DNA from 3 places in the Streptomyces sp. NPDC088812 genome. Region 3 is predicted to be linked to each of the others. Evidence: riboswitches for the same ligand, from Rfam matches in the RefSeq annotation. Region 3 holds a riboswitch; each other region holds the start of a gene.
What was found. A riboswitch is a leader RNA that binds a small molecule or an ion and turns the genes downstream of it on or off. The one in region 3 is predicted to bind cyclic di-AMP.
Positions count from the first base shown of each region.

Region 1: it holds a riboswitch for cyclic di-AMP, as region 3 does, so the genes downstream of both, ACIP67_RS33225 (M23 family metallopeptidase) here and ACIP67_RS16515 (hypothetical protein) in region 3, are expected to answer to the same signal.
Region 2: it holds a riboswitch for cyclic di-AMP, as region 3 does, so the genes downstream of both, ACIP67_RS25425 (transglycosylase family protein) here and ACIP67_RS16515 (hypothetical protein) in region 3, are expected to answer to the same signal.

Region 1 covers NZ_JBIVJP010000023.1:48,123-55,408, forward strand. Annotated here, with positions in the region: gene ACIP67_RS33215 (HPr family phosphocarrier protein) at 132-413, shown strand; gene ACIP67_RS33220 (GntR family transcriptional regulator) at 814-1,506, opposite strand; gene ACIP67_RS33225 (M23 family metallopeptidase) at 1,850-2,605, opposite strand; cyclic di-AMP (ydaO/yuaA leader) riboswitch at 2,619-2,786, opposite strand; gene ACIP67_RS33230 (M16 family metallopeptidase) at 3,044-4,432, opposite strand; gene ACIP67_RS33235 (M16 family metallopeptidase) at 4,429-5,811, opposite strand; gene ACIP67_RS33240 (DNA topoisomerase (ATP-hydrolyzing) subunit A) at 6,135-7,286, shown strand, end outside.
Region 2 covers NZ_JBIVJP010000015.1:81,312-88,597, forward strand. Annotated here, with positions in the region: gene ACIP67_RS25400 (NAD(P)/FAD-dependent oxidoreductase) at 1-458, opposite strand, end outside; gene ACIP67_RS25405 (exopolyphosphatase) at 924-1,865, opposite strand; gene ACIP67_RS25410 (DUF501 domain-containing protein) at 1,862-2,494, opposite strand; gene ACIP67_RS25415 (septum formation initiator family protein) at 2,797-3,273, opposite strand; gene eno (phosphopyruvate hydratase) at 3,377-4,669, opposite strand; gene ACIP67_RS25425 (transglycosylase family protein) at 5,020-5,781, opposite strand; cyclic di-AMP (ydaO/yuaA leader) riboswitch at 5,786-5,952, opposite strand; gene ACIP67_RS25430 (transglycosylase family protein) at 6,157-7,275, opposite strand.
Region 3 covers NZ_JBIVJP010000008.1:199,690-206,975, reverse strand. Annotated here, with positions in the region: gene ACIP67_RS16545 (SigE family RNA polymerase sigma factor) at 1-476, opposite strand, end outside; gene ACIP67_RS16540 (hypothetical protein) at 1,025-1,339, opposite strand; gene ACIP67_RS16535 (bifunctional DNA primase/polymerase) at 1,677-2,546, shown strand; gene ACIP67_RS16530 (GNAT family N-acetyltransferase) at 2,746-3,318, opposite strand; gene ACIP67_RS16525 (GNAT family N-acetyltransferase) at 3,426-4,307, opposite strand; tRNA gene ACIP67_RS16520 (tRNA-Ser) at 4,456-4,545, opposite strand; gene ACIP67_RS16515 (hypothetical protein) at 4,901-5,176, opposite strand; cyclic di-AMP (ydaO/yuaA leader) riboswitch at 5,182-5,369, opposite strand; gene ACIP67_RS16510 (hypothetical protein) at 5,982-7,286, shown strand, end outside.

The DNA.
Region 1 (7,286 bases), on a different contig from region 3:
TGTGGAGGACGGAACGTCGGGCCGAGGCCGCGGCCCGGCGACCACGGCGGCACGGGACAGCACCGTTCCGGGCACGCTTCACGTGTGGAACACTGGTCTAGACAACCCTGAACACCGAAGGGCAGCAACACATGGCTGAGCGCCGCGTCAACGTCGGCTGGGCCGAGGGCCTCCACGCCCGCCCCGCCTCCATCTTCGTCCGAGCCGCCACGGCCGCAGGCGTCCCGGTGACGATCGCCAAGGCGGGGGGCAACCCCGTCAACGCGGCCTCCATGCTGGCCGTCCTCGGCCTGGGCGCCCAGGGCGGCGAGGAGATCGTCCTGGCCTCCGAGGCCGAGGGCGCGGACATCGCCCTCGACCGGCTGGCCAAGCTGGTCTCCGAGGGGCTCGAGGAGCTTCCCGAGACCGTCTGAGCCCCGCTCACCGCGCGCACGCAGCCGCGCCGCCCCCACCGGGCGGCGCGGCTCCGCCCTTTTCGGAGGCGCGCCGAGGGATTCGGAGCCCTGCCGAGGGGTTCGGAGGGCCTGCCTGCCGACAGATGCGGAGCCCTGCCGAGGGTTCGAGGGCCTGCCGAGGGTTCGGAGGGCCTGCCGCAGATGCGGAGCCCTGCCGAGGGTTCGGAGGGCCTGCCGAGGGTTCCGACGGCCTGCCGGGAGATTCGGAGGGCCTGCCGGGGGAAATTGTCGGAAGCAGGCCGAATCAAGCGCGTGAGCATGCGGACGACGCGCCACCAGAAATTCTGCGGCGCGCCGAGAAATGGGCAGCGGAAATACACCTCCGCCGAATATCCCTTCTTTGTATACGGCCCTCGTGTTAATGACGCGGGCCCGACATGTTTACGACGTGTTGCGAAGTCCTCACACGGTCCTGGCGTTCTCCGCCCGCGAAGCGCAGCCGGTGCGCGGTGGAGGAGCGCTCGGTGTGGAGCGCCGTGAGCGACCGCGCGCGATCGCCGTCCCCGCGCGCCACCGCGTCCACGATCGCGCCGTGCTCCGCCCAGGACTCCACCGGGTTGGCCGGCGCCTCCACCGCGTACATCCACGCGATCTTGTGCCGGAGCTGGGTGAGCGTCGAGGTCAGGGCATGGCTGCCGGAGGCCTGGGCGAGCGTCTCGTGGAACCAGCCGCCCAGGGAGCGCAGATCCTCACTGCTGCCCCTTCTGGCGCGCTCCTGGCCCAGCCGGACGAGGCCGCGCAGCACCTTGAGGTGCGCCTCGGTGCGCCGCTGGGCGGCCCGGGAGGCGCCGAGCGGCTCCAGGAGCGTGCGCATCTCCAGCAGGTCGGCGGCCTCCTGCTCGGTCGGTTCGGCGACGCACGCGCCCGCGTGCCGCCGCGTGACGACGAATCCCTCCGCTTCCAGCGTGCGCAGCGCCTCCCGGACGGGGACGCGGGAGACGCCGTAGCGGCGGGCGAGGAGTTCCTCGGTGAGGCGGCTGCCGCGCTCGTAGACACCCGCGACGATGTCGTCCCGGATGGCCGTGCACACCGAGTGCGCCGGAATACGCATGACCGACCTCCGCCTTAATCCCCGTGAAACGTCGACGAATGACGTGTGTTCAGTGACTCTATTGCAGTGAGCCGCACATTCCGACGGTGAGCCGGAATCCAGGGATATTTTTTGGACAGCGAGGCGCAGGAAAACGGCGAAAGCCCCGGCCGCAGGGGCCGGGGCGGGAGGATGTGTCGCCGGGTGCCGTGACAGGTGGGGACGCGTCGCCGGGCGGGGACGCGTCGCCGGGCGGGCACGCGTCGCGGGGCGGTGCCGGCGGGCGGGTGGTGCCGGCGGCCGGTGGTGCCGGCGGTTCGCATGCGTCACCGGGTGGCGCCGGAGGCCGAGCCCCCGGACGTCGTCAGAGGCTCACACCGTGCTTGCGGAGGTAGGCGACCGGGTCGATGTCCGAGCCGTACTCGGCGCTCGTGCGGGCCTCGAAGTGCAGGTGCGGGCCGGTGACGTTGCCGGTCGCGCCGGAGAGGGCTATCCGCTGGCCGGCGGTGACCTTCTGCCCCACCGAGACGCTGATCGACGACAGGTGGCCGTACTGGGTGTACGTGCCGTCGCTCATCCGGAGCACGATCTGGTTGCCGTAGGCACCGCCCCAGCCCGCCTCGACGACGGTGCCGGCCCCGACCGCGTGCACGGTGGTGCCCGTCGAGGCGTGGAAGTCGATGCCGGTGTGGCTCCCGGACGACCACAGGGAGCTGCTCGCCCGGTAGGAGGTGGAGACGTAGGAGCCGGTGATCGGCGCCACGAAGGTGTTGAGGCGCTTGCGCTCGGCCTCACGGGCGGCGCGGGCACGTGCCTCGCGCTCCTCCTTGACCCTCTCGGCGGCCTCGGCGGCGGCTTCCTTGCGCGCGGCCGCCGCCTGGGCGGCCTGCTTCTGCGCGGTGGCCTGCTCGTCGATCCGCTCGGCGACCGTGTCGCCGATGGTGACGACGGGGATGAGGCCGGTCTGCTCGGCGGAGGGCTCCGCGGCGAGGGCGGGACCGGAGGCGGCGGTGCCGATGACGCCGGTGGTGGTGAGCGCCGCGATGCCCGCCGCGCGGGCGGAGGTGCGCTTCATCCGGCCGGGACGACGGTGCTTCCCGGTGGCGCAGGTGAACGCCATGAAGTTGAGCGGTCCTTTCCTTCCCTCTCGCCTACCGGGTTAGCTGACGGGTTCGGAGCAGGAAGGTCTCCTACGGACCCCCTCGCGACACGCGCGGGCGTCCGATTCACCCCAGGGACTTCATCGTTGGGTCCCCGGCTCCCCTGGCTCGCGCCGTACGGGGACTCGGCGATGGCTGTCCGGTGCCGCGGATGCGGCGCACTGCCCGACGAACAGCCCGGACGAACCTAGACGCGCCCGCGATCAATCCCCAAACGTGCCGCGGTTTTTGTAGCGCATGCCACAGGGCAGACAGGCAGCCTCTCCCCCAATTCGGACATCCCTTTCAGACATCGGAAGACATCGAAGGGCCCTGGTGACCGGCCGGTCACCAGGGCCCCGCACACACCCGTGTCACCTCGGGGCGCGTGCCTCGCCGTGGGTGGTGGAGCCCCGCGGCTACTCGGCCGGGACGACCTTCACCTCACCGATGCCCAGGGCCTGGACCGCGTCCTTGATCCGGCCCGCGTCACCGACGAGCACGGTCACCAGGCGGTCCACCGGGAAGGCGCTGACGACCGCCGCGGTGGCCTCCACGGTGCCGGTCGCGGCGAGCTGCTGGTACAGCGTCGCCTGGTAGTCGTCGGGCAGGTGCTGCTCGACCTGGTCGGCCAGGGTGCCGGCCACGGCCGCGGCGGTCTCGTACTTCAGCGGCGCGACCCCGACCAGGTTCTGCACGGCGACGTCCCGCTCGGCGTCGGTGAGCCCCTCGGCGGCGAGGGTGCGCAGCACCTTCCAGAGGTCCTCCAGCGCGGGGCCGGTGTTGGGGGTGTCCACGGAGCCGCTGATGGCGAGCATCGCGGCGCCCGTGCCGTCCGGCGCGGAGCGCAGCACCTGGCCGAAGGAGCGCACGCCGTAGGTGTAGCCCTTCTCCTCGCGCAGGACGCGGTCCAGGCGGGAGGTGAGGGTGCCGCCGAGGCAGTACGTGCCGAGCACCTGCGCGGGCCACACGCGCGCGTGCCGGTCGGGACCGACGCGGCCGATCAGCAGCTGCGTCTGGACGGCGCCGGGGCGGTCCACGATGACGACCCGGCCGGTGTCGTCGGCGGTCACCGGCGGCACCGGCCGCGGCTGCGCCGAGGAGCCCGTCCAGGCGCCCAGGGTGTCCCCGAGGAGCCCTTCCAGGTCGATGTCCGTCAGATCGCCGACGACCACCGCGGTGGCCGTGGCGGGGCGGACGTGCTTCTCGTAGAAGGCCCGGACGGCCCCGGAGTCGATCTTCTCGACCGTGTCGGCGGTGCCCTGGCGCGGACGCGACATGCGCGTGCCGGCCGGGAAGAGCTCCTTGGAGAGCTCCTTGGCGGCACGCCGGGAGGGGTTGGCCAGCTCGTGCGGGATCTCGTCGAGGCGGTTGCGCACCAGGCGCTCGACCTCGCTGTCGGCGAACGCGGGCGCCCGCAGGGCGTCGGCGATCAGACCGAGGGCCTTGGCCAGGCGGGAGGCCGGAACCTCCAGGCTCAGCCGGACGCCGGGGTGGTCGGCGTGCGCGTCGAGGGTGGCGCCGCAGCGCTCCAGCTCGGCGGCGAACTCCTCGGCGGAGTGCTTGTCGGTGCCCTCCGAGAAGGCCCGCGCCATGATCGTGGCGACACCGTCGAGACCGGTCGGCTCGGCGTCCAGGGGCGCGTCGAGGAAGATCTCGACGGCGACCACCTGCTGCCCCGGGCGGTGGCAGTGCAGGACGGTCAGGCCGTTGTCGAGCGTCCCGCGCGCGGGGGCCGGGAACGCCCACGGCCTGGCGTCGCCCGCCTGCGGCTGGGGGTGGAAGTCCATCGTGGCGAGCTCGGTCACTTGGCCGCCTCCTCGTTCTCGTCCGCGTCGGGGGTGTCGTCGGTGCCCTCGGCGCCTTCGGCGCCTTCTTCAGCGCCCTCAACGGGCTCGTAGACCAGCACGGCCCGGTTGTCGGGGCGCAGGCGGGCCTCGGCGATCTCCCGCACCTCCTCCGCCGTGACGTCCAGCACGCGCTGGACGGCGGTCAGGGCGAGCTGCGGGTCGCCGAAGAGCACGGCGAAGCGGCACAGTTCGTCGGCGCGGCCGGCGACCGTGCCGAGACGGTCCAGCCACTCGCGCTCCAGCTGGGCCTGGGCCCGCTCCATCTCCTCCGGCGTGGGGCCCTCCTCGGCGAACCGGGCGAGCTCCTCGTCGATGGCGGCCTCGATGACGGGCACCTCCACGTCGCCGGAGGTCTTCACGTCCAGCCAGGCCAGGGAGGGCGCGCCGGCGAGCCGCAGCAGGCCGAAGCCGGCCGCCACCGCCGTACGGTCGCGGCGGACGAGGCGGTTGTAGAGGCGGGAGGACTCGCCGCCGCCGAGGACGGTGAGCGCCAGGTCGACGGCGTCGCACGCGCGCGTACCGTCCTGCGGCACACGGTAGGCGGCCATCAGGGCGCGGGCCGGGACCTCCTCCTCGACGACCTCGCGCAGCTGCTCGCCGATGGTGTCGGGCAGGGAGCCGTCACGGGGTGCGGGCTTGCCGTCGTGGGCGGGGATGGAGCCGAAGTACTTCTCGATCCAGGCGAGCGTCCGCTCCGGGTCGATGTCGCCGACGACCGACAGGACGGCGTTGTTGGGCGCGTAGTAGGTGCGGAAGAACGCGCGCGCGTCCTCCAGCGTCGCCGCGTCCAGGTCGGCCATCGAACCGATCGGGGTGTGGTGGTAGGGGTGGCCGTCCGGGTAGGCGAGGGCGGTCAGCTTCTCGAAGGCCGTGCCGTAGGGGACGTTGTCGTAGCGCTGGCGGCGCTCGTTCTTGACGACGTCCCGCTGGTTCTCCATGGACTCGTCGTCCAGGGCGGTCAGCAGGGAGCCCATGCGGTCGGCCTCCAGCCAGAGCGCGAGCTCCAGCTGGTGGGTGGGCATGGTCTCGAAGTAGTTGGTGCGCTCGAAGCTCGTGGTGCCGTTGAGCGAGCCGCCCGCACCCTGGACCAGCTCGAAGTGGCCGTTGCCCTTGACCTGGGCGGAGCCCTGGAACATCAGGTGCTCGAAAAGGTGAGCAAGACCGGTACGCCCCTTGACTTCGTGGCGCGAACCGACGTCGTACCAGAGGCACACCGCCGCTACAGGGGTCAGGTGGTCCTCTGAGAGCACCACGCGCAGGCCGTTGGCCAGGCGGTGCTCGGTCGCTGTCAGGCCCCCGGAGCCTGCCTGGGCTGTGGCCGTGTGACCCATGGGCATGTACGTCCCTTCCGATCGCGGACGCGGTCGTCGAAACCGCGCTTTTCCTGCCGGTCCTGCCACTGTATGCAAGCGCGCGGAGCGTCGGCGAAGTTCCCGGACGACGTACGCCCAGAGCGAGATCGCGTAGCCTGCGGGCAGCCGTGCAGGAGACACCCCTCCGGCCGGGCCGGACGCCGACGCCCGGGCCCCGGCCCGCGCTGTCAGTGCCACGGTCCACAATGGTCCGCATCAGATCTCGTCACACGCTTCAGCAAGAGTGAGCCGAAGGGCCGCGAGCGTCCCGTAGGCGAGCGCCCAGGAAACAGGAGGAGCCGGCAGCGATGGCCCGCCGCAGCACGAAGACCCCGCCGCCCGACGACTCGTACGAGGAGAAGATCCTCGACATCGACGTCGTGGACGAGATGCAGGGCTCCTTCCTCGAGTACGCGTACTCGGTCATCTACTCCCGCGCCCTGCCGGACGCACGCGACGGTCTCAAGCCGGTGCACCGCCGCATCGTCTACCAGATGAACGAGATGGGCCTGCGCCCCGAGCGCGGCTACGTGAAGTGCGCCCGTGTCGTCGGCGAGGTGATGGGCAAGCTGCACCCGCACGGCGACGCGTCGATCTACGACGCCCTGGTGCGCATGGCCCAGCCCTTCTCCATGCGCGTGCCCCTGGTCGACGGCCACGGCAACTTCGGCTCGCTGGGCAACGACGACCCGCCGGCCGCCATGCGGTACACGGAGTGCCGTCAGACCATGGCGACGAGCCTGATGACGGAGTCGATCGACGAGGACACGGTCGACTTCACGCCCAACTACGACGGCCAGGAACAGGAGCCGGTGGCACTGCCCGCCGCCTTCCCGAACCTCCTGGTCAACGGCTCCTCCGGCATCGCGGTCGGCATGGCCACCAACATGCCGCCGCACAACCTGGGCGAGGTCGTCGCCGCCGCCCGCCACCTGATCCGCTACCCGAACGCGGACCTGGACGCCCTGATGCGGCACGTCCCCGGTCCCGACCTGCCCACCGGCGGCCGTATCGTCGGCCTCTCCGGCATCAGGGACGCGTACGAGACGGGCCGCGGCACCTTCAAGATCCGCGCCACCGTGTCGGTGGAGACCGTGACCGCCCGCCGCAAGGGCCTGGTGGTCACGGAGCTGCCCTTCGCGGTCGGCCCCGAGAAGGTCATCGCCAAGATCAAGGACCTGGTCGGCTCGAAGAAGATCCAGGGCATCGCCGACGTCAAGGACCTCACCGACCGCGAGCACGGCCTGCGCCTGGTCATCGAGATCAAGAACGGCTTCGTGCCGGAGGCGGTCCTGGAGCAGCTCTACAAGCTGACGCCGATGGAGGAGTCCTTCGGCATCAACAACGTGGCGCTGGTGGACGGCCAGCCGCTCACGCTGGGCCTGAAGGAGCTGCTCGAGGTCTACCTCGACCACCGCTTCGAGGTCGTCCGGCGCCGCAGCGAGTTCCGCCGGAGCAAG
Region 2 (7,286 bases), on a different contig from region 3:
TCGGCCTTGTCGAGCTGCTCGAGGACGTGGTTGCGCAGACCGATGGCCTCCTCGATGCCCTTCATGCCGATGCCCTGCTCGGCGAGGCCGGGGATCGGGAAGGTGCGGGAGACCGCGCCGAGCGCGACGACCAGGTAGTCGAAGGGCAGCTCGTACGCCTCGCCGACCAGCGGGGCGATCGTGGCGACCTTGCGGTCCTGGTCGATGGTGGTGACCCGGCCGGTGAGGACCTCCGCCTTGGGCAGCACGCGTCGCAGCGGGACGACGACGTGGCGCGGGGAGATGTTGCCGGCGGCGGTTTCGGGGAGGAAGGGCTGGTAGGTCATGTACGACCGGGGGTCGACGACCGTGACGGTCGCCTCGCCGTAGCGCATCTTCTTCTGGATGCGCCGAGCTGCGTACAGGCCTACGTACCCACCGCCTACTACGAGGATCCTGGGACGCTCCGTGGTGCTCATGCCATCGAGTATCCACCCGCCTCAGGGGGGTCGCTCGTGCGCCCCTTCACAAGCAACAACATAGGGTGTGCTATCCTCCGCGATCCGCGTGACCCAGGTCATGGCGCGAAAGGGGAACCCGCGTGTAGGGCGGGGCGTTGTCAATGCCGCGTGAGCTGCCTCTCCGGGCCGCGAGGACCCTCGTGAGGCCTTCGAAACACCTCCGCCCCCGGCTCCGCGAAACGTCCGCGCGCGCCTCTTTTGAACACGTTCACACGGGTGTCGGGGCCCCAGAAGGGTCAACCGGGGCGCGCGCGTCCTCCGACGGGGCCGAATTCCTTGTGAAGAACTTCACGAAGTTTTCCGACGGGGTGTCGCCGAAGGGCCCCGGACGACCCTTCCGGCATGCTCATACGCTGTCCGTACTGCTCAGGAGAGTGCCGGGAAGGGCCGTCGCGGGGGTCGGCGAAGAGGCCGGGCGGGGGGTCAGGCCACCGACCACGCGATGCCGTCGAGGATGTCGTGCTCGCTCACGACGACCTCCTCGGCGCCCGTCCGCTCCATGATCGAGAGCAGCACGAGGGCGCCCGCGGCGATCACGTCCACCCGGCCCGGGTGCATCGAGGGCACCGCGGCGCGCTCGGCGTGGGTGGAGCGCAGCAGCCACTCGGCGATCTCGCGGACCCGCTCCCGGGAGACGCGGGAGTGGTGGATGGCCGCGGAGTCGTACTCCGGCAGTTCCTGCGCGATCGCCGAGACCGTGGTGACCGAGCCCGCGAGGCCGACCAGCGTGTGCGCCTCGCGCAGCGGCACGGTCCGCTCCGCGACGTCCAGGGCGTGCTCGATGTCGGCGCGCATCGCCGCGATCTGCTCCGCCGTGGGCGGGTCGCTCACCGCGCCCTCGTGCACCAGGTGGCGCTCGGTCATCCGGACGCAGCCGACGTCGACCGAGCGGGCCGCGCGGACGTGGTCGTCGCCGACGACGAACTCCGTGGAGCCGCCCCCGATGTCCACGACCAGGTAGGGGCGGGTGAGGTCGTCCCGGCCCGACAGCTCCTTGGTGGCGCCGGTGAAGGAGAACTCCGCCTCCTGGTCGCCGGAGATGACCTCCGGTTCCACGCCCAGGATGTCCAGCACCCCGCGGACGAAGTCGTCCCGGTTCTCGGCGTCCCGGGAGGCGGAGGTGGCGACGAAGCGCAGCCGCTCGGCGCCGTACCGCTTGATGACGGCCGCGTACTCCCGGCAGGCCGCGAAGGTCCGCTCCAGCGCCTCGGGCGCGAGCCGCCCGGTGCGGTCGACGCCCTGGCCCAGGCGGACGATCGTCATCCGGCGGTCCAGCTCGACCAGTTCACCGGTCGACGGGTCCGCGTCGGCGACGAGGAGGCGGATGGAGTTCGTACCGCAGTCGACGGCGGCGACCCGGGTCACTTCTCGTCCTCCTCGGACTCGACGGACTCGACGGGCTCGACGGGCTCGACGGGCTTGAAGGCGAACCAGCCGGAGTCGTCGGCCTCCACCTGCCACCCGTCCCCGGAGGGCGGCCCCGACGGCACCACGCACGGCCCCTTGCGCCACCACTCCGGCAGCATCTCCAGCGCCTCGTCGCCCAGGGGGTTGACCCCGGGGCCGGCCGCCAGGGAGTGGGCGACCAGGACGTGCAGGCACTTGACCCGGTCCGGCATGCCGCCCGCGCTGGGGAAGCCCTTCAGCTCCTCGATCTCGTCCCGGCGCCGGATGTAGTCCTCGTGGGCGGCGCGGTAGGCGGCGGCCAGCTCCGGGCCGGTCTCCAGGCGGGCCGTCATCTCCTTCATGACGCCGTCGGCCTCCAGGGTGCCGATGGCGGAGGAGGCCTTGGGGCACGTCAGGTAGTACAGCGTCGGGAAGGGGGTGCCGTCGGGGAGGCGGGGGGCCGTCTCCACGACGTCCGGCTGGCCGCAGGGGCAGCGGTGCGCGATCGCGCGCAGGCCGCGGGGCGGGCGCCCGAGCTGCTGCTGGAAGGCCTCGACGTCCGCGTCGGTGGGCTCGGTGCGCGGAGTGGGCGGCGGGGGCGTTTTCATGCCTGTCTTTCTATCGGCTCTGGGATTCGGCTCTGGGATCTCACGGGTCGGGCTCCGCGGTCTCCCGGTCTCACGGGTCGAGCTCCGCCGGTCTCACGGGTCGAGCCCGGCGCGGTCCGGTGGGTCGAGTCCCGCGGTCTCGTGGGTCGGGTCCCGCGGTCTCGTGGGTCGGGTCCCGCGGTCTCGTGGCTCGCGGCTCGCGGCTCGCGGCTCGCGCTCCGCAGGGTCTCACGGGGCCTCACGGTTCACGGGTCTCACAAGGCTCACGGACCTCACCGGTCTCACAAGGGCTCACGGGGTCGTCACCGGTGGGAGGCGTCGGACCGGTCGACGCCGTCCCAGACGTTCGTGTACCAGGGGCGGTCGGCGGCCCCCAGGTCGGCGCGGGTCTGCCGGGCGGCGGCCGGGTCGATGACGATGAAGCCGGTCTCCCCCGGCATGACGTAGTGCAGCCGCTCCCGGATCTGCTGCTCGGCGTACGCGTCGTCCTGCCAGCGTGCCTTGAGGTCGCGCAGTTCTTCCACCCGTTGCCTGGCCTGTTCCTTCTCGCGCTCCAGATCGGCGATGTCGGCGCGCTGCGAGACGTACTGCCGCATGGGGTAGGCCAGGGCGACGATCATCGAGCACAGCACGAGCGCGAGCAGCGCCGCCCGGCCGGTGAGGCGCGAGCGGCGGGCCTGCCGTTTGGTCTGGGAACGGTAGACGCGGGCCGCCGTCTGCTCACCGAGCTGCCGGATCCTGGTCGCGGTCGAGAAACGGTCCCGGTCCTTCACGGCCACCTGTTGCCGCCTCCCGTCTCACACGTACGTACGTCCCCGGACACGGTACGGGACCGAGTACGGGGACGTACGTACGACTGGCTGAGCCTCACCCGGGGGCGGGTCAGCCCTTGGAGACCTCGCGGAAGCGCGGGAAGGCGCTGCGGCCGGCGTACACCGCGGCGTCGTCGAGGATCTCCTCGATGCGCAGCAGCTGGTTGTACTTGGCGACGCGCTCGGAGCGGGCCGGGGCGCCGGTCTTGATCTGGCCGCAGTTGGTGGCGACGGCCAGGTCGGCGATGGTGACGTCCTCGGTCTCGCCGGAGCGGTGGGACATCATGCACTTGAAGCCGTTGCGCTGGGCCAGCTCGACGGCGTCGAGGGTCTCGGTGAGCGAACCGATCTGGTTCACCTTCACGAGCAGCGCGTTGGCGGCACCCTCCTCGATACCGCGGGCGAGGCGCTCGGGGTTGGTGACGAACAGGTCGTCGCCGACGAGCTGGACCTTGTCACCGAGCTTGGCGGTGATGGTCTTCCAGCCCTCCCAGTCGTCCTCGAACAGCGGGTCCTCGATGGAGACGAGCGGGTACGCCTCGACGAGCTCGGCGTAGTACTCGGTCATCTCGGCGGCCGTGCGCTCCTTGCCCTCGAAGGTGTAGGAGCCGTCCTTGTAGAACTCGGACGCGGCGACGTCGAGCGCCAGGGCGATCTGCTCGCCGGGGGTGTAGCCGGCCTCCTTGATCGCCTCGAGGATGAGGTCGAGGGCCTCGCGGTTGGAGCCGAGGTTCGGGGCGAAGCCGCCCTCGTCGCCGAGGCCGGTGGACAGGCCCTTGCTCTTCAGGACCTTCTTCAGGGTGTGGTAGACCTCGGTGCCCCAGCGCAGGGCCTCGGAGAAGGACTCCGCGCCGATGGGGGCGATCATGAACTCCTGGATGTCCACGTTGGAGTCGGCGTGCGAGCCGCCGTTCAGGATGTTCATCATCGGCACCGGCAGCAGGTGCGCGTTCGGGCCGCCCAGGTAGCGGAAGAGGGGCAGGTCGCTGGCCTCGGAGGCGGCGTGGGCGACGGCGAGGGAGACGCCGAGGATGGCGTTGGCGCCGAGGGAGCCCTTGTTGTCGGTGGCGTCCAGGTCGAACATCGCCTGGTCGATCAGGCGCTGCTCGGTGGCGTCGTAGCCGACCAGTTCCGGGCCGATCTGCTCGATGACGGCGAGGACGGCCTTCTCGACGCCCTTGCCCTGGTAGCGGTTCGGGTCGCCGTCGCGGAGCTCGATGGCCTCGAAGGCGCCGGTGGAGGCGCCGGACGGGACGGCGGCACGACCCGTGCTGCCGTCGTCGAGGCCGACCTCGACCTCGACCGTGGGGTTGCCTCGGGAGTCCAGGATTTCCCGGGCTACGACGACGTCGATGGACGGCACGAGCATCTCCTTAGTGGGATGTGACGCTGGTTGTGCGGGGCACGTGGGCCGCGGGCGGCCCTTGTTGATCCCTTGATGTGGCCTTGCGACTAGAGCCTAACCGTCCCGGGGCCGCCGACAGCCGACCGACCGCCCCGTGGACAGGCTGACGGTACACATTGTTCCCGCCCGGAACAAAGAGGGTGACCAACAGGCGGATGGCGGGCGGGCAAAGAAATGCCCCGCCCCGGCGCGTACGGGGGAACGCGCGCCGGGGCGGGGCGCTCGCGGGGACGGGGGGGACCCTCACGAGGTCTTCAGTGTGCGGACCACGCCTGTGCGGGAGCTGTGGCCGCCCTGGGAGCCAGGTGTCACTTCAGGTGTAGCTGCTGGCCCGGGTAGATGAGGTCGGCGTCGTCGACGATGTCCTTGTTGAGCTGGAACAGCTTCTCCCAGCCGCCCGCGACGTCCTGCTCCTGGGCGATGGAGCTGAGGGTGTCGCCGGTGACCACCTTGTACTCGCCGTCGCCCTTCTCGACCTTCTGACCGGTCGGGGTGGTGACCGTCTCCTGGCTCTGGGCGGCCGGGCGCTCGGCGGAGCGGGAGGCGCTCTGCTGCTCGGTCGAACGGCTGGTGGTGCCGGAGTCCGAGGAGCCGGAGCCGCTGGAGGTGGAACCGGCGGAGGAGCCCGCGGAAGAGCCGCCGGAAGAACCGCTGGAGGAGCCGGCCGAGGAGTCGGACGAGGAGGAGCCGGTGTAGGCGGCGCCGGACAGGCCCTTGCCGCAGACCGGCCAGGCGCCCTTGCCCTGGCTCGCGAGGACCTTCTCGGCGACCTGGATCTGCTGGGACTTGGTGGCCTTGTCGGCGGTGGCGGCGTACTGCGTGCCGCCGTTCGCGGCCCAGGTGGAGGCGGAGAACTGGAGGCCGCCGTAGTAGCCGTTGCCGGTATTGATGGACCAGTTGCCGCCGGACTCGCACTGGGCGACCGCGTCCCACTCGGAGGCGGTGGCGGCGGAGGCGTTGCCGGCCGCCATCAGCGGGACGGCGACGGCGGCGCCGGTGACACCCGCGACGGCGATGGCGCGGGTGGCCTTGGACGGACGACGGTGCTTGCCCTTGCCGGAAAACAGCATGGATCGATCCCCTCACCGACGCCTGCGAGGTGAGCTGTCGGGTTCGGGCCGGTTGAGTTGCCCGGCCACTCCTCTCCGGGAGGCGTGGCTTCACCCCTAGCCGCGTCCGTCAACCACCCGGTGCGGCACTTACCTTGGGTCCCCCGCTCCTGCCTGCGGCGCTTGACGCGACGACTGTTCCCGGGTGGCCGCTGGCAGGATTCGGCGTTGCGACGGCCGGGGCTCGGATTGCCGAGCGGTCATGACCGTAGGCAGGCGATCGGGGGAATTTCAAAGACGATCAGGGCTTCTGAGACTCATCCCACACTTTCGCCGAACCGGACATTCGACGCGAAGCGTGACGCGAACTCCCCCCGTTTTCACGGCTTTTACGCCCTATTCGGCCCCTGTCGCAAGCGTCTGACCGGGCACGATGTTGCTCGGGTCGGCGCCGATGACGTCCTTGTTCTCGGCATAGAGCGCACGCCATCCGCCTTCGAGGCCAAGGGAGTCGGCGATGGTGACGAGGGAGTCGCCCGCCTGGACGGTGTAGGTCGCCGCCGTTCCGCTGAGGGTGTCGGCGGCGTGCCGGCCGGAGGAGGCGGTGGTGGTGCCGTCGGCCGCGCTCTCGTCGGCGGTACCGCCGCGGTGGCGGCCCGAGCCGTCGGACGCGGTGCCGTCGGACGTGGTGCCGCTGGACACCGCGTCGGCCGAACCGGTGTCGACCAAGCTCCAAGCGCCCACGTCCTGGGTCGGGTTGCCCGAGGCGTCCGCCTCCGGGGCCGCGCTGGACGAGCCGCCGCCCGCCGCGGAGCCGCTCGCACCGGACCCGGTGGACGTGTCGGACGTGGCGGACGTGTCCGACGCGGAGGAGGAAGAGGAAGAAGGGGACGATGCGGACGCTTCCGGGGAATCCGTGGCGGATCCGGTGGCCGCGTCGGTGGCGCCCTCGCCGGAATCCGCCGAGGAGCCGGAGGAGTCGGAGGAGTCGGAGGAGTCGGAGGAGTCGGAGGACTTGGAGGAGGAGCCGGAGGAATCCGACGAGTCGGACGACCCCTTGGACAGGTCGGACAAGCCGGACGTCACGGAGGAGTCGGACGAATCCTCGGCCACGCCGGTGTCCAGGTCCGCCGAGCCGGAGTCCGCGCTCAGACCGGACGTCAGCCCGCACGTGCCCCACGCGCCGACACCCTGGTCCGCGAGGACCTTCTGGGCGACGGATATCTGCTGGTTGCGGCTGGCCAGGTCCGGGCGCGGGGCGTAGTCGAGCCCGCCGTACGCCTCCCAGTTCTCCTGGGTCAGGGACAGGCCGCCGTACTCACCGCCGCCCTCGTCGGCGCTCCAGGAGCCCCCGGTCTCGCACTCCGCCACCGTGTCCCACACCGTGTTGTCCGCGGCGCTCGCGCCGGTGGCGCCGAGCAGCGGGATGGCGATGGCCGAGCCGGTCACACCGGCCGCGACGAGGAGGGCCGGGGCCTGGCGGGGGCGACGATGACGACCGTTCCCGGTGAGCATGCGGGGGGCCT
Region 3 (7,286 bases):
CCCACCGAGACGCCGAGCACGTCCGCGGTCTGCGCCTCGCTGAGATCCTCGTAGTACCTGAGGACCACCATCGCCCGCTGCCGGGAGGGCAGCTTCATGATCGCCCGCCACATCGCGTCGTGCAGCGCCTGCCGCTCGGCCGGATCGTCGCCCCCGGGCTGCGGCTCCGGCTCGGGCAGCTCGTCGCAGGCGAACTCGTCGACCTTGCGCTTGCGCCACTGCGAGGTGCGCGTGTTCAGCAGGGCCCGGCGGACGTAGCCGTCGAGCGCCCGGTGGTCCTCGATCCGTTCCCATGCGACGTACGTCTTGGCGAGCGCGGTCTGCAGCAGGTCCTCCGCGTCGCTCGGGTTCGCCGTCAGCGACCGGGCGGTGCGCAGCAGCACCGGCTGACGGGCCCTGACGTACGACGAGAAGGACGGGTACGGGGAGGGCCGCGTCATGCCCTTCGAGGCGCTGGTGCAGACGGGTGTGGTCATGACTCCACGCTAGGAGCCGCCCCGGCACCGCGGATCGCCCGCAGGTGCCGAAGCGGAGTCCCCCTCAGGTTGTAGGAGTGGGGCCCGCCCCACCTCCTGAGGGTGGACGAGCGGGAGAGGCGCACCGGGGTTCACCCCTGGGGGGCGCCGACCACCGGAAGCCGGCCGGGGTCGGCTGCCGGGACCGACGGGGCCCGACAGGGGGCCGCCGCGGTGGCCGGGGGGCCGGGGGGGCGCCGCGAGTGGCCGGGGACGGCCGGGGGGCCGCTGCGGGTGGCTGCGGGCGGCCGGCGAGCCACCGCGGGTGCCGCCGCGGGTGCCGCCGCGAGTGGCGCCGCGGGGGGCCGCCGCGGGGGGCCGCCGCGGGGGCCCGCCGCGAGTGGCGCCGCGAGTGGTTGTTGGCCGCCGTGAGCCGGAAGCCGTCACCGCGGCGGAACGCGCCTGCGCGGCGGTACCGAAGTACCGCCGCGCAGGAACGCGTTCACCCCACGAAGCACACCCGACACGAAGGTCGGCGGGCCGGGCACCGACCCCTCAGGTCATGCGGGTCACACCCACAGCGGGGCGAAGGTGAGCACCACGTTGCCGTTGCCCTGGTTGACGGAGGTGAAGGCGGAGTCGTCGACCTGCGCGGTGTTGCTCTGGTTCGAGGCCCCCGACCCGACCGCGTTCTGCTGCGTGGTGGAGGAGTTGCCGTTGTTGTCGTCACCGACGCCGCTGCCCACGACGCTGGCGACACCCGCGTTCGATCCGTCGTCCGCGAAGCCTCCGTTGTCCGCCGCCGCGACGCCGGTGAACAGGGCGACTGCCAGCGGAAGGGCGGAGACGGCGGCGATGACGCGGGCGGTACGGATGCTTGCCATGTTGTTCCTCCAGAACCATGGATGAGGGTTTTCCGCCAGGCAGTTGGCCGACCGTCCCGGCGCTGAGACGACGTCGCGAGACCAGAGTTGCCCACCGCATCCCGGCGAACCACCTCGGACGGCGCCATTCGCACGCAAGCGTGATGACAAGTCGATAAACCCCTTGCGCCACTTTTCCTGCCCGGCACACCGCGACCCCGGGCAAGCCGGACACTCCACTCCCCAAGCCCCCCAAGAGGTGAAGCGTTCCGTCATCTTTCCGTCCGGTTCGAGCCGCCTTCGGCGCGTCGCCCCCCACCCCCTTCCCTTTCTCGAACGTGCATACGAACATGATTCCATGGCCACCACCGACCGGCACTCCCGGCAGGCCACCCCGCCGGCCCTCGCCCACGCCCTGGCGGCCGCCGAACGCGGCCTGGCCGTCATCCCCCTGTCCCGGACGAAACTCCCGGCCCTGCGCTCCCCCCACCGCGACGACCCGGCCGCCCCGCGCTGCCACGGCGAGTGCGGCCGCCCGGGCCACGGCGTGTACGACGCCACCTCCGACCCGGCGCGCCTGCGCGCACTGTTCGCCGCCGCCCCCTGGGCCACCGGCTACGGCATCGCCTGCGGCCTGCCCCCGCACCACCTGATCGGCGTCGACCTGGACACCAAGCCCGGCGCGGACTCCACGGCCGCCCTGCGCGAACTGGCCCTTCGCCACCTCTTCACGATCCCGCCCACGGTTGTCGTCCTCACCCCGTCCGGCGGCCGCCACCTCTGGCTCACCGGCCCACCGGACGTCCCCGTCCCCAACTCGGCCGGCCGCCTCGCCCCCGGCATCGACATCCGGGGCGCCGGCGGCTACCTCGTCGGCCCCGGCTCCCGCACCGCACACGGCGTGTACGCCAGCGCCCCCGGCACCGCGCACCTCGCCCCCGCGCGCTGCCCGCGCGCCCTCCTGCTCCTTCTGCTCCCTCCGCCCCGCCCGCACCCCTCCACGCCCCCGACGGCGGGCGGCGCCCACGGGCGCGGCCTGGTCCGGTTCGTCCTCGCCGCCCACGAGGGCCAGCGCAACACCCGGCTGTTCTGGGCGGCCTGCCGGGCCTACGAGGACGGCATCGGCCCGGCCCTCGCCGAGCCCCTCGTCGCCGCGGCCGTCCGCACCGGACTGACGGAGCACGAGGCACGCGCGACGGTGGCATCGGCACGACGCCTGGCGGGGTGAGGACAGGACACCTGACGGGAGGGGAGGGCAAAGCACCTGACAGGGGAGGGCAAGACACCTGACGGCGGGACGGCGGGAAACCTGGGGAGAGACTGCGGGAAACCTGACAGGAGGGAGGACGGGAGACCTGACGGGGGCGAGGACGGGAGACCTGACGGGGCGAGGCACGGGACGGCGCCTGCCCCCGCCGCCGTCCGCGTCACCGCTCCCTCGACGCCCTTCTGCCGGCGGACCGCCACTCGCGGTCGAGGATCGCGTGCACGACGGAATCCCGCCAGGCCCCGGCCTTCAGCACGTGCTCGCGGATCACACCCTCCTCGACCATGCCGACGGCCGCCATCGTGCGGGCGGAGGCTTCGTTGAGGGGCGACCTCGCTCCCCAGACGCGGTGCAGGCCCAGGTCCTCGAACCCGACGCCGAGCAGCAGCCGCACCGTCTCCACGCCGTACCCGACGCCCCAGGCGTCCGGCCGCAGGGCGAAGCCGATGGCGGCCCCGCCCTGCTGGTGCGGGTCGGTGGCCAGACGCCCGAACCCGATCAGCCGGTCCGTCGCCCGCTCGACCACGGCGAGCGCGTACTCGGTGCGCGGGGTCGCGGTCGCGGCGGCGACGGACCGGCTCAGGATCCGGGCGACCTGGTCACGGGTGCGCGGCTCGAACGACAGGTGCGCGGTCGCCTCGGGGCTGCCGTACACGGCGTGCACCGCGTCGACGTCGCCGACGGCGAGCTCCCGGAGGCTCAGCCGTGCACCGGAGCGGATGACCGGATACATGCCGGGAGCTTACCCACGGCGGGCCGGGCACGCCCCCGCCCACCGCACCGGATCCGGGATGCGCGGCCCGTTCACGGTGCTGACGGAGTCCGAGCCGCCGGCCCCGGTCAACCGGCTTCCGGTGCGGTGTACGAGAAGTCGTACGCCGCCCAGTCGGTGAGCGTCCGATAACCGAGGCGCTGGTAGAGGGCGTTGCTGGTGGGGTTGGACAGGTCCGCGAACAGGACCGCGTCCCTCGCGCCCGCGGCCAGCGCGGCCCGGCTCACCTCCGCCGTCACGGCGCCCGCGTAGCCGCGACCGCGCAGGTGGGCCGGGGTGTAGACGATGTCCACCTGGATCTGGCCACCGATCAGCGGGTTCATGCCCGCGATGGAGACGGGCGTGCCGTCCGGGGTCTCCCAGAGCGTGTAGCGCTTGTCGGCGAAGCGCGTGTCGGCCCATGTGCCGGCGTCGATGGAGACGTCCTCCCCGACGGCCTTGGCGAACTCGCCGCACCAGAACATGACTTGCTCAAGGTCCTGCTCGCCCAGGATGCGGCCTCGGCCAGCCGGCAGCGGCTCGGGTGGGGTGAGCGTGCCGAGGCGGTACAGACGGAGCCGCGTGTCGCGGAGTTCGGGCGTCGCCCCGGTGTACCGCTGCCACGCCTCGGCGAAAGCGGCGGCGGTGCCGTGGTCCGCATTGGCGGAGGGAAGGGCGTGCCCGAGGGCGGCCAGGCGAGCGGCGAGGGAGTCGGCCTGCTCGGGTGAGAGAGGGGAGAGGCCCACACCACGGGGCGGAAGGTGGTGGAAGGTGGCGTGGACCTCGCCCGCTCGCTCCAGCGCCCCGAAGACCGGAGCTCCGGTGCCGAACGCCTCCGCCCCACGCGCGCGCACTCTCTCGGCCCACGTCAGCTGCATGACGTGCGGGCCGGGCCGTGAGCGCAGGAAGTCTCCGGCTCGGGCGAGGAAGTCGTTCACGTCGTCGGTGAGGTGCCAGTCATCGGGTCGCATGTTTCATGCTTTCCCACGCCGCAGACCCGCGCCCCTGATTTCCCCTTCGCGACGGACCCGCCTCGAGGCGAGATGGGCGGGCCAACACGGAAGGGGCACCCCTCCGGAGAGGGGCACCCCTTCTGACCTGCATCGCTCATGACCTGCGCGGAGGCGGTGGGATTTGAACCCACGGTGACATCGCTGCCACGACGGTTTTCAAGACCGTTCCCTTCGGCCGCTCAGGCAACTCGCCTACGCTGCCACCTACCTGGGGCGGAGTGGGTTCAGCACTCCCGCCTCACGCACTGCGCGGGGTCCGTGGTCCACACGGGGTCCACTGGCCCGCTTCCGCCACCAGAGCTGGCCGTCTGAGGACGCAACGGTCGACTGCCCAGCCCATACACCCCCGACGCCCCCGGCAGAAACACCGGCAGCACCCGGAAACGCCGAGAAGAAGTCCACGGCCACGCATAAGAAGAGACTCTGGCTTGTGGGCCAGAGTCTCCCTGCGCGTCCGCAGATGTCTTTTACACGGGGTCTCCGTGTGATTGCTCTAGTCGGTCCTGAAAGGTGATGGAGCGACTAGGTAGATTTGTTCCTGTGCTAAGTGATCAAGCCTGTCCCCGGGTGAACCGCACGATCCCGATGATGAAAAGGGTCAGCCCGATCGTGGCGAGCACCCCCGTGGTACCGGCCTGGTAGTACGAGACCTTCTCCATCGTGCGATGGAGACCGGCCGCGAAGACTCCGCCGAGGAGCCCCACGAGGAGGATGATCGCGGTCTCGTACTTCCGCATCTTCTTGGACTTGTCGTCGTCCTCGTTACCGCCGCCGTTACCGACGTTGCCAGTACCCGGACCCTGCGTGCTGCCGCGTGCCGCACTCATTGCAACCGATCCTTCTCAGTCGCCTACGAGGTGAGCTGTCGGGTTCGGGCCGGTTGAGTTGCCCGGCCGCGCCCCTGGGCGGGAACGCGACTTCACCCCTAGCCGGCACCAGCGATTGACGCTGGCTTCGGCACATACCTTGGGTCCCCCGATCCTGCCTGGTCCGTGTGAAGCGACTGGGCATCCGAACGGCGGCAGGACTCGGCGTTCCGCCCGGACGGCCCCACCGTTCCTGTGATGGGGACTTGTCGTGATGACGGATCTTGACTCACCGATGACCGAAAATCCCAATCGATTCCGGGATTTGTGGCAATGCTCACCACCGACACCGAGCATCATGACAATCACACTAATCTACGCAGCTCAAACGGAGGTTGACGGTCCGGCAGATCCGGTCGACAAGAGGCCCAGGTGGAGGCTCATACACGCGCGTAGACGATCCAGGGCTACCGCGCGGCACAGCTTCCTGTGGCGTGAAGGGCGCCGGTAGGATCCGAGCGCATCTCCGGGGGGGTGCAGGGGCGGCTCCGGGCGCGTGTCAACAACTTGGGGGCCCTGCCCCGGAGTAAGAGCCTGCGCGGACATGGGCTGGCGCCCGTGGACCGGTGCACGGACAACCGACCACTGGCCACGGCAACGCCCTGACCGAATCCCGTGAAACGGCCGCCCCCCCATCCGTACGGAATCACGCGACAGCGTCGTAGCTCGGCTGAATGATCTTGGCGGACCGCTACCCATGCACCCAACGAGGCGGCATCATGATCTAGCGCCTTGATCGGCATGTCACTACGAGCGTGGGGGGACCATGTACTTCAGTGAGCGTTTTCAGATCGAGTACGAGGCGGCGTTCGACTGGTTCGACCCAATTCTCGAAAACGACACACTGCTCTTCGTAGACCCCTTCCTTATCTTCGCAGACACGGACGCAGACTGGCAGCGAGCGTACGGCGAAATCATGGATTATTTCCAGTCTGCTTTTAAACTCCTCGCGAGCAGCAAACTCAACCCCAAGCATCAGTACTTCAAGCGCACACTGTCCCTTATGGAGTTCCCGGAACCGCGCGAATTTCGTCTAGGGTTCGCAAGCAAGAGCAGCGAGGGATCTGGATCCGGTCCCGGCCTCGCCAAAAAGGTGGTCGACGCGATGAGCCAAGCCATCCGCCGGGGAATAGACGATATCGAGCACTTCGAAGAGCTGGGAATCCTGGTATCGGGAATCAATAAGGATCGCATCTCGGATATCACCTGCAACCTCCTAAAACCGCGCCTCATCAAGTACACTCAGGACATTTGCCACACCTTCGACGTCCCCATGGAAGTCCGCAAGATTCGGCACAGCCATTACGACGAGTCGCGATCGCGCTGGATGGACGCCGAACATCTCGTCCCCGTAGATCCCGAAACGGACAAGCCCGTCCTGCTCGTGCCGAAGCGATTCTTGCGCGAACTTCCAACACTTTCGTCCGATAACTGGGGCGACTTCTTGGACACCTCGCTCAGGGACGATCTCAACATCAAAATCTCCCAGGGAATGAAAAAGAACGAGATTATTGCCCTGGCCCGCACCCATCCGGATGCGGTCCGCCGTTGGGTGCAGTACATGCAGGAGCGTGGATCGAGCGCCTACGATGTCGACTCAGACCCGATGCTGCATGTCAACTGGCAGCGTCTCGCACGCGAAGCGGTAAACGCATCACCAATCGAGGAGAAGCCCCACATCTCTAACGAGGAAGACCTTCTCTCGTTCGCTCACACGGCAATCGATCACTTCCGAGACTGGGTAGAGAAGAAGGGAGGGTGGCGCGTTTTCTGGCGAGACATGCAGGAACTCAAGTCTATCCCTGAGCCGAACATGCAACTCCTCTTCCTTGGAGTTCTAGAACGCTACTGCGCCCAAGCAGGAGTTCGCTTGGACCGTGAAGTAGAGACTGGTAGAGGCCCAGTTGACTTTACGTTCACCTCAGCCGGCGGTATTCGCGTACTGCTGGAAATGAAGAAGCTCACGCATGGCGAGTTCTGGCACGGGCTTCGCACTCAAACGCCGATCTACATGGTAAGTCAGGACGTTAGGCATGCCATCTTCCTAACCGTTCGCGATTCCATGAGTAAG